3 regions of the Longibacter salinarum genome follow, and region 1 is predicted to be linked to each of the others. Evidence: riboswitches for the same ligand, from Rfam matches in the RefSeq annotation. Region 1 holds a riboswitch; each other region holds the start of a gene.
The links. A riboswitch is a leader RNA that binds a small molecule or an ion and turns the genes downstream of it on or off. The one in region 1 is predicted to bind thiamine pyrophosphate.

Region 1 (3,245 bases):
GCGTCGTTCTGCCCCGTCTTCTCCCGCGCTTTCTTCAGGCGCTGGTCGTACGGTTTTCGATCCTCAAAGTCGAGGCGGTCGACACTCATCAGATCGGTGTCGTGGAGTTCGTACTCGCCGTCATTGAATAAGAAATTGAAGTATCGCCCGCTGCTCATGCCGAAGTGATACCCCGAGCTCGGGAAGACGAGCAGATTATCCTCCAGTTCTCGCCGGTTGATAATCTCCCCCGTCTTCGGGCACTTCACCCACTGCCCCTCCGGTACCTCATTCTGCTCTTTCCGGGTGGTGAGGATGCCGGCTTTCTTGCGCTTGAACCACGGCATAACGGAACGGTCGTCGAATCACGAGGAGACAGGCGAAGGAAAAACGAGGGGCGGAAGCGATCCGCCACAGACATTCTATAATCTGGATTACCGAATCCAATGTCCAAATCCACAGCAGCTGTCCGCGTGAAATTCCATCGCGCACGCACTGGCACCGGACAAGGGCGGATCTCCCACGTCTCAGCCCACATGAAACGCCTTAAGATACATGGGCTCGAACGTCTTGGGCTCCGCTTTCTGGCCACGGCCAACCATTTCGAGAGCACACCGTGCCACCCACGCGGCCGACGGACGAGAGACCACGTCCGGCACAACTCGCACCTTGATGCCGACCGACCGGAGGACGGGCTCGACCTTCGCGGCACCCGTGCCGATTACACGCACCCGCGCCTTCTTGACGCCGATCCAGTCCGGCAACTCTTTTACGTTCATCGCGGAGGCGGCCGCTTGCAGCTTCAACCGGCCCGTCCACGGGTGCGGATGCGTCTTCTCGCCATCCCCCACAACTTCGCGCATCCGGTACGCAGCGGCAAAGACCTCGTCGCGCCGCGCATCGAGCGCCGCACAGACAACCTCCCCTTCACTTGCGTGGGGTGTCACCGTCGCAGCCAGCGCCTCGAGGGTGGGCACGCCGATGAGATCCGCCCCCGTCGCCTCCGCCCAGCCTTTCGCCGTACTGACCCCGATGCGGAGCCCGGTGTATGATCCGGGCCCTTTCGATACCGCAACCACGTCGATCTCTGAATGATCGACCGAAGCACGCGTCAGCACGTCCTCAATGATCGGTGTGAGGTGCTGCGCGTGAGCCCGCGGCCGGTGCATGTGGTTCTCGGCCACAACGTTGCCATCCACACAGACCGCAGCCCCACAGGTGTGCGTCGCGGTTTCGATCGCTAGAAGGACCATGATAAAACGGTTTGAGACGAACGCTAGAGTGACGGTGCACGACCTACTTCATGACCAATCCGCCGTCGACGATCAAGTTCTGCCCGGTCACGGCACGTGCCCATGGGGACAGGAAAAACAGGACCGCATCGGCCACTTCCTCCGGGGTCGTGACGCGACGTAGGGGCGTCGTTTGCTCGATGATTCCGAAGACCTCGTCGGATGTCGCTGCACTGGCGTCGGTCGTCTGCAGAAGGCCTCCAGACACCATGTTGGCCGTGATGCCTTCAGGCCCCAGCTCCTGAGCAGCGTTGCGCACGAATCCGAGAAGAGCGGACTTGCTCGTGGTGTAGTCGTGATACGGCACCACCGGGTTCTGAACGAGATTCGACCCGATCGCCACAAAACGCCCTGCGCCGGCATCTCTCATCGACGGCAGGCACGCCTGCATCAGGTTGAGCGCTCCCTGCACCGCCCCTTCCGTCTGCACCTGATACTCGTCCCAGTCGATCTCCTCGAGCGTGGAACGATTTTCGGCGTCGAATTGAAAGTCGATCAGCGCGTTGTGCACGGCACGGGTCACCGGCGCACCGAAATGATTCTCGGCCGCATCTACCATGTCACGCACGGCATCGGCATCGCGCACGTCCGCCTGAACCGGTAGAGCTGCCTCCCCGATCTCCTTCGCGACGGCATCGGCTTTTGCCTCGCTCTGGAAATAGTTGACCACGACGCTAGCGCCTTCATTTGCGGCAGCGCGGGCAATGGCAGCACCAAGGCCACGACTGGCACCGGAAATAACGACGACCTGGGAGTCAAGAGACGACATAGAAATGGAAGCTGGCTTCAAAAAGTGATTGACGCGAAACCAGCGGTTCCCAAGGACCGGATGATCGGCACCATCGGGTCGCGAGAAGCTTTCCTTCGCCGGTGCAAACCGGATCAGGTTCGAAGAGACTCTCTCAGCCCGCGCAGGCGGGCACCCCTAGCTTCGCATCGGCCAACATACCGCCTCATCCCTCTTCATTCAAGCCTCTTAGAAAAGGATTCTTGCCAGGCTCGCCAAAAACCGTCCTCGTTCCCACCTACATTGCCAATACCCAATCCCCAATCCCCAATCCCCAATCCTCAATCGTCAGTTCCCCGCTGCAGCTTCGATCTTCTGAGCCAGCGCGTCCACTGAGCGCGCACCCTGTACCTTTTCGCCGTTAACGAAGAAAGATGGCGTCCCTGTCACGCCGGCCTGCTTGCCGGCTTCGAGCGAGGCATTCACCTGCTTCACAACGGAGCGATGCACATCCGATTGGCGATCCGTGGCGCACGCTCTCCACTGCTGCAGATCAATCGTCGCGTCTGCCAACTGCTCCTCACTCTGCGGAACCACGTTTTTCGGAGTGAAGACATCCTGGTTGGCGAAATAGAAGTCGTGGAGCGTCCAGAACGCATCCTCACTTTGGCGTGCCGCGCACTGGGCCGCGACGGCAGCCGGACGCGCCCACTCGTGCGACGACAGCGGGAAGTGCATGAACACGATACGGAGCTGATCCGGATATCGGTTGTGCAGCTCTTCGACCATCGACGTGGCCCGCGCGCAATAGGGGCACTGGAAGTCCGAAAACTCAAGCATCGTCACCGGCGCTTCGTCCGGCCCGAGAGCCGGCATCCCCTGCGACGCGTTCTTCAGTAGATCCGCTCGTTCCCGCTGCTGGTCCTCCTTGGAGGCCTGCATCTCTTCGGCCGTGCGCCCGATGTCGAGCGGCGGGCCGGCAAGGAGCAGCGCCTCGGACTCGTCCTTCCGGATCATCACGTAGACCCGATTCCGATTGTTCACGACCAGCTCTCCCTGGTAGAAGCCATCCACCTGACTTTCCTTGAGGGAGTCGATGCGCAGCGAATCGGCATCGCGAACCTGCGGAATTTCCAGTCGGAGATTGGCGAGGATCTTTTGCTCATTCACCTCGGGACTGGAGTCCGACGCGCCGCACCCCATGAGGAGGCTGGAAGCGAAAACGACGCAGAATGCAACAACGGCAA
Region 2 (3,245 bases), on a different contig from region 1:
GTCGAACGCGTCGATATCGCGTCCGCTTTCGAACGACTCTTCCAGTCCTTCGTCCAGCTCAACATTGAACACGTCAAAGCGAAGACGCTGGACTTCGACCAGATCCTCCTCGCTTCGCGCAAAGGCTATCTCATAGTGATCGGCTGTGGAATCGACATCCGGAATCAGATCTTCGAATACCGGATAAGACGTCGTATCAGAGGAGGCCATGAGGGGAGGAGCAAGGTAAATGTCTTTCGACCGGAGCGGAGAGCCGCGTCAGGAGTGTGCTCCCGGTAATGGCACCGGACGGTATAGCGAAAAAAGACGCTGTGGGGATGCAGGTTATCACGTATAGTCGCTTGCACCGTATGAAACGTACGAGTTACGTCGCGCACGTTCCAGTCGTGCTGTAACTTCCGCGCAGGCTTCATGCTACTTGGATGTTTTCTCCCCCGAATGGAGCTGTCTGGCTACGAATCCGGTGTACTTAACCCGCGTCCGCATACGAAAGCGGCGTCGCCTGATTCATCCCCAGCGACGCCGCTCGTCCATCTATTTTCTGACCATCATCCTACACGGGCCATTCCTGCTTCGTCCAGGACTGATCCCAGAACATCCACTCGTAGCGAACGCTCAGGACAAAGAGTTCTTTCGCTCGTTCACGGGCAGCCGGATCTGCCGCGACGGCGAAGCGGTGCAAGCGCTCAAGCAGATGATCCATGTACTCGTTGAACGCTGGATCGCGATACATTTCCAGCCATTCAGCGTACGGGTGGCTTTCTGGCACCTCTCCCATCTCCGCCTCAAGCTGCTGACCCAGGTCAACGTATAGCCACGGGCAGGGCGTAATCGCAGCCACGGCCTCTACGAGCGACCCGGTGTGGGCCGAGGCGATCATATGGTTCTGGTAGGCGCGATTGTTCGGGGTGAGCTCAAGCTGAGCGACATCGTCTGCGTCGTAGCCGAGTTCCTCACCGTATCCGGCATGCAGTTCCTGTTCGACAACCACGGCCATCTGCGCGGCCTCGATGAACCACAGCTTGTCGTCGGGATCTGTGCAGCGCGTCGAGATGATGGACGTGGCATCGGCAAAGGCCTCGAGATACCGGGCATCCTGCATCTGGTAAAACCGGAAACGGTCGCTGTCGAGCGAGCCGTCGGCCAGGGCCTGGACAAATGCGTGGTCGTGGGCGGCATGCCAGGCCTCACCGGCCGCCTCCAGGCATTCCTTCGCAAACGGCGGAACGGTGTAGGGACGGTTTTCGGTCAGTGTGGGCGACTCCATAAGGCTAGAGATTGCGTCAGAAAGGATCGAATGACGCGAAGCCGGGGAGTCAGGTCGTGCTGGATACGTGAACACGCGGATGCAAGCGCATCCTTTCGTGGATCGACGTCACGAGCCATCAAGAAGACCGGAGTGAAGCTTTCCTTCGCCGGTACGAACCGGATCAGGTTCCAAGGGTCTTTCTCAGCCGCCCGGTTCGACGGGCGGCACCCCTAGCTTCGCACTGCGAATGTACAGCGACGATGGCGACGATTGCAACCAGCAGTCCCCTTTTTGATGCTACCCGGTGCGAAGATCAGATGTAGCCCGCCATCAATTGGGACGTTCTTGGCCAAAAAAACCGGCAGGCCCCGCGCTAGCAGATCCTGCCGGTTCACCAGGCCGAAATGTTATGAACGGACAGCTAGGCAGCGACCGACCGTTCACTGTGCTCCGTGAAATCCGGTACGCGTCGGTCGTACGTCGCCTCCACCAGCGGCGAAGAGAACAGGTAATCTGCCGACGCCCGGTTACAGGCGATCGGAATATTCCAGACGACGGCAATGCGAAGGAGGGCCTTCACGTCCGGATCGTGTGGCATCGGTTCGAGAGGATCCCAGAAGAAAATCAATACGTCGATGTCGCCATTCGCGATCATGGCGCCAAGCTGCTGATCCCCTCCGAGCGGCCCACTCTGAAGTCGGTGGACGGGGATATCGAGCTCTTCTTCAAGAATGCGGCCGGTAGTGCCGGTTGCGACCAACTGATGCTCGGCCAGGCCGTCCCGATTAAATCGTGCCCATTCGAGCAGGTCCTTTTTCTTGTGATCATGAGCCACCAGAGCGATGCGTTTGGTAGCTGGAGTCAAAGGACGAAGTGTATCCATTCAGATGCGACGTCGCCGCCGCGTTCTGTTGCAGAGAACCCGGTTCGATATGCGATCCAACCCGGGCCGAGTTGCGCGCTCCAACCCTGTCTTCCTCCCCCAGGTCCCGCCTCAGCGGTCCGGGAGCGCTTTGCTTAATGCAATCTACACAGGGAGCACAATTCCCTCGAGCGTGACATACATCAAAGCATGAGCGTCTGGTTGAAATGCGAAAGCGTCGCGTTCCACACCTCCCGCAACGTCGCAGGAACGTCGTTTTCATGGGGATGCGCCCCTCCAAACGTGTGACCGCCGGATGCTTCGAGAAAAATCGCCTCCGGCTGCGCGTCGGCAAGGCGGCGGGCAGCTGCAACGTCGACGGATTCATCATCTGTAGCGTGAACAATCATCCAGGGAATGTCCACGCGACCCGCGGCACTCGTGATGTCGAGCAGGTCTCGATGGGCCTCGGTATCATCGTACAGAACTTTGTTCAGGCGCATGGTCTGCCCCGTGCGACTATTCCTGACCTCGGTATACCCCTGCTCCTTCCAGTCGCGGATACGTTCGCGCCCGAACCGACCAAAGAACGTATCGACGGCCGACCACGTCACGAGCGACTTGATCACCTCGCTTCGCTCCGCGTGCAGGATCGCGATGCCCCCACCGCGCGAATGCCCCATCAGCCCGATACGCTCAACGTCGATGGGCGCGATACCATCCGCTCCATCAACGATGTAATCGGTCACCGCTGCCACGTCATCGAGTTCGCGCGTGTAGGTGTTGTCCGCAAACGCGTCGAGGTCGACGAACTCGGTCGGATGCTCCGGCGTGACGCCGTTGTAGCTAAAGTTGAAATGGACAGCCACAAATCCCGAGCGGGCGAGCTCGCGTCCCCACTCTGGAAACGGGCCCCAATCCTTGAAGCCCTTAAAGCCGTGACAGAAGATGACGACCGGTTTTACGCGTCCATCCTCCAGCCATCGAAGATCGCCGTGCACAACGTCGCCGTGCACGTTTTCGGTCGAAAAAGAGGCCTCTCGGAGCTCAGTTGACATGGTCGGATCGTGTATGATGAGGTCGGATGCGTTCGCAACGATCGCGCCCGGTTCACAGTGACTGCCGAACGGCAGG
Region 3 (3,245 bases), on a different contig from region 1:
AGGCCGAGGCCGACGACCCAGGGCGAGAGCAGTCCGGATGTCGTCGTCATCAGGCAGAGGACGAGGAGGAAGAATGCGTCGGTTTCCTTGTCGAAGAACTCCCCAAACTCCGACGACAACTCGTAATGGCGCGCGAGCCAGCCGTCGATACCGTCCGCAATCAGGATGACGAGTCCCACGCCGATCGGGGCCGCGGGGCCAAGCGAGGCGGGGAGAAGTGGAAGGGCGAGCACCATCGCAAGTCGCACGGCCGTCACCGTGTTGGCCCGCCCGAAGCCGCCGTCCGGCGTCCACTTGTGCCGGGACTGTGCGACGAGCAGTAGCAACGCAGCGCCGCCGGTGACAATAACCGGGAGCGTTGCGTCAACGACGAGGCTCACCGCGGTTGCAGCGAGCACGCCGAGAGCATTCAGTAGGGACCAGCGCTCAATCGGTGTCGCGGATCGAAGGGTGCGAGAAGAGGGCACAGAGAGGGGCGCGTTGGCGAAAGAGGGCGTAGCCGTTCGCAGGGAACGGCTACGGTAACAAGCATGCTTCTCGACTCAAACGCAACCAGGCCCCGTCTCCGGGCAGTCACAACGGCCAATCAGGCCGCTGGGTTGGGCGCGAGCTCAGGGAGGGCGAGGTCGTTCGTCCAGTACGACACCGGTGCGTCAGGCGCGTCGATCAGGTGGCGCTTGATCATCCACGCTTCCAGTTGATCGTAATACCGATCCGTCATGCTGAAGTCGTGCGTGAAGCATGGAATGGTGGCGTCGAAGATGGCCGAGGTGAGTTCGTCGTTCGCGTCCGTTCCCGTGTGCTCGAAGTAGATGCGCCGGGCCTCGTCCGGCTTCTCGTGAACAACGTCGATCCCGCGGCGAAGAATCTGCGTGAGCGTCTGAAAGAGCTCGCGTTCGACGGTCAGTTTCTCCTGCGATGTAATCAGGATGAGCTGGCAGAAGTCCGGCACGCCCCAGTCTTTCAGGGCGAAGAAGTCGACATCCAGCCCGCGGTGCAGCCCCTCGACAATTTCGAAGTTATAGAACGCGAGGGTCGCGACATCCGCTTCGTCCTCGGCCAGAGCGTCGGTGTGGTAGAAACCTTTGTTTACCGGCGTGAAATCCTCGACGTCATACGTTCCACCGTCCGTTTCGATCATCGTGCCGACGATCGCCGGACCGCCGGGGCCCGGAGCGCCCGGATACTGAATCCGAGCGCCGGCCATGTCGCTCGGGCGCTGGATGTCGCCGTCCGTTCGGTACATGACGCCTCCGTTCGTGTGGAGGAAGCGGGCGAAGCCGACGACGGAGTGGCCGGCGGCGCCATCCTCGACGAGGTGAAGCGGTTCGGTAATGGCAAGGTCCATCGTGCCGTCTTCGATTGCGTCGACGGCGTCCAGGTGTTCTTCCGGCTCGATGACTTCGAGGTCGATGCCGGCGTCGCGAAACCAGCCGTATTCTTTCGCGATCAGGAGGGGGGTGTGGTCCGGGTTCAGAAACCACTCAAGTCCTAGGCGTACGGTTGTCATACGAGAATAGCAGGTCGTGATAGAAAAGGACACGCGTGCTGAGGACCTGCACAACCGATGTGATCGTGCGACACGCAGGTAGGGCGGGCACGCTTTTCCTTCGTCGGTACGAGCCGAATCAGGTTCAAAGGGTATGATCTCAGCCCGTTGCGGGGGCACCCCCAGCGACTTTCTCTACGACGGCCGTCGTTGCAGGTTCGGGCTCAGTCGCCCGCAGACGGCACAATGGTGTGAAGCGAGGCGAGGTATGGGGTTTGGGGTTTGCGGGGTGAGGGGGGGCGTGGGGGCTAGGATGCGCCCGAGTGCGACCGGCACTGGTTAGTGTGGTTTTGGTGTGTGGATTTACGGTTTCAGCGGTGGTCTAAGTCTCCATCTCTTTCAGTTTATCGATCGGATAGGTATCATGTATCCTATTTAATGCTCGAAGCATGCGAGTATTTCAGAATTTGAGTCTCTCATCGATTCGAGTTCGAGAGTAGGCCCATTTATTTCGGTTTAAACGGTCGACATATTTTGCGCGGTTCGCTTGTTCTTCTGTGCTTCGCACTTCTGTCCACATCCACCTTCCCGTCGCGCGGTCAACATGCCGGTGAGCGGTCGAGCACCGGTCCGCCGGATGCGATCCACGCACCGGATGCACGAAGCACGCTCCTCGAATTCCAACCCGGTAAGCAGGGCTCGCGCCGACTTATCGGAAAGGCAAGTTCGACAACGTCGTTCATGCGTCGTGGTATCGACCTTGACGGCGTGTACGATAGCTCGAGCAGCTGGGGGGATTACGACGGCGATGGCGACCTCGATCTGGTGGTTACGGGCTATGACGCCAATCGTGACGAGGTGACGCGGGTCTACCGGAATGACGGCACCGGCGGGTTCACCGATGTCGGAGCGAACCTTGCCGGTGTGGCGATCGGTTCGGGCGATTGGGCAGACTACGACGGCGACGGAGATCTCGATCTGGTTATCAGCGGCGACCACGGCCAGTCGGGGGAGATCGCGGTGATTTATCGAAATGATGGAGGCGTATTCACGGATATTCGTGCCGGGCTCGACGGCCTCGTCCTGGGCTCGAGCCACTGGGGAGACTACGATGACGACGGAGACCCGGACCTGGTCATCACCGGCCTTGAGGACGGCAGTAATCCGAGTGCGACCATCTACCGGAATGACGGTGGCGGCACATTCACGGACATCGGCGCGAGCCTTGACGGCGTGGTATTCAGTTCGAGCGACTGGGGCGACTACGACGGCGATGGAGATCTGGACCTGATTATCACCGGCTCCGACTTTGTCAATCACGCGTCCACCGTTTATCGAAATGACAATGGGACGTTTACAGACATTGGGGCTGGGCTCGAGGGGGCGTCGAACGGGAGCGCCAGGTGGGGCGATTACGACAACGACGGAGACCTGGATCTCGCCATCACGGGACGAAATAACAATTCGTCATACCTGGCGATGATTTACCGGAACGACAATGGCAGCTTCACCGATATCGGCGCCGGTCTTGCTGCCGTACGGGGTAGCACGGTTGACTGGGGAGATTTCGACGGGGACAACGACCTCGATCTCCTCGTCAGTGGCTACGATGTCAATGAGCAGCGAACGGCCCGGATTTATCGAAACGAAAACGGCTCGTTCGTCGACATCAACGCCGGCGTGACTGGCACGTCAAGAGGATCGAGTCAGTGGGGGGACTACGACGCAGACGGTGACCTCGACCTCGTTCTGACTG

Region 2: linked by a shared signal. The riboswitch ahead of tenA (thiaminase II) and the one ahead of CRI94_RS04095 (3-oxoacyl-ACP reductase) in region 1 are both predicted to bind thiamine pyrophosphate.
Region 3: linked by a shared signal. The riboswitch ahead of CRI94_RS14415 (ABC transporter substrate-binding protein) and the one ahead of CRI94_RS04095 (3-oxoacyl-ACP reductase) in region 1 are both predicted to bind thiamine pyrophosphate.

What each region holds. Positions count from the first base shown of each region.
Region 1 covers NZ_PDEQ01000002.1:117,832-121,076, reverse strand. The annotation lists gene accD (acetyl-CoA carboxylase, carboxyltransferase subunit beta) at 1-326, opposite strand, end outside; gene tsaB (tRNA (adenosine(37)-N6)-threonylcarbamoyltransferase complex dimerization subunit type 1 TsaB) at 507-1,232, opposite strand; gene CRI94_RS04095 (3-oxoacyl-ACP reductase) at 1,276-2,040, opposite strand; TPP riboswitch at 2,114-2,208, opposite strand; gene CRI94_RS04090 (DsbA family protein) at 2,347-3,245, opposite strand, start outside.
Region 2 covers NZ_PDEQ01000001.1:182,494-185,738, reverse strand. The annotation lists gene CRI94_RS00725 (GNAT family N-acetyltransferase) at 1-210, opposite strand, end outside; gene tenA (thiaminase II) at 554-1,267, opposite strand; TPP riboswitch at 1,391-1,491, opposite strand; gene CRI94_RS00715 (methylglyoxal synthase) at 1,671-2,132, opposite strand; gene CRI94_RS00710 (alpha/beta hydrolase family protein) at 2,315-3,169, opposite strand; gene CRI94_RS00705 (DEAD/DEAH box helicase) at 3,222-3,245, opposite strand, start outside.
Region 3 covers NZ_PDEQ01000008.1:21,865-25,109, reverse strand. The annotation lists gene CRI94_RS14420 (CDP-alcohol phosphatidyltransferase family protein) at 1-467, opposite strand, end outside; gene CRI94_RS14415 (ABC transporter substrate-binding protein) at 587-1,510, opposite strand; TPP riboswitch at 1,588-1,683, opposite strand; gene CRI94_RS14410 (T9SS type A sorting domain-containing protein) at 2,024-3,245, shown strand, end outside.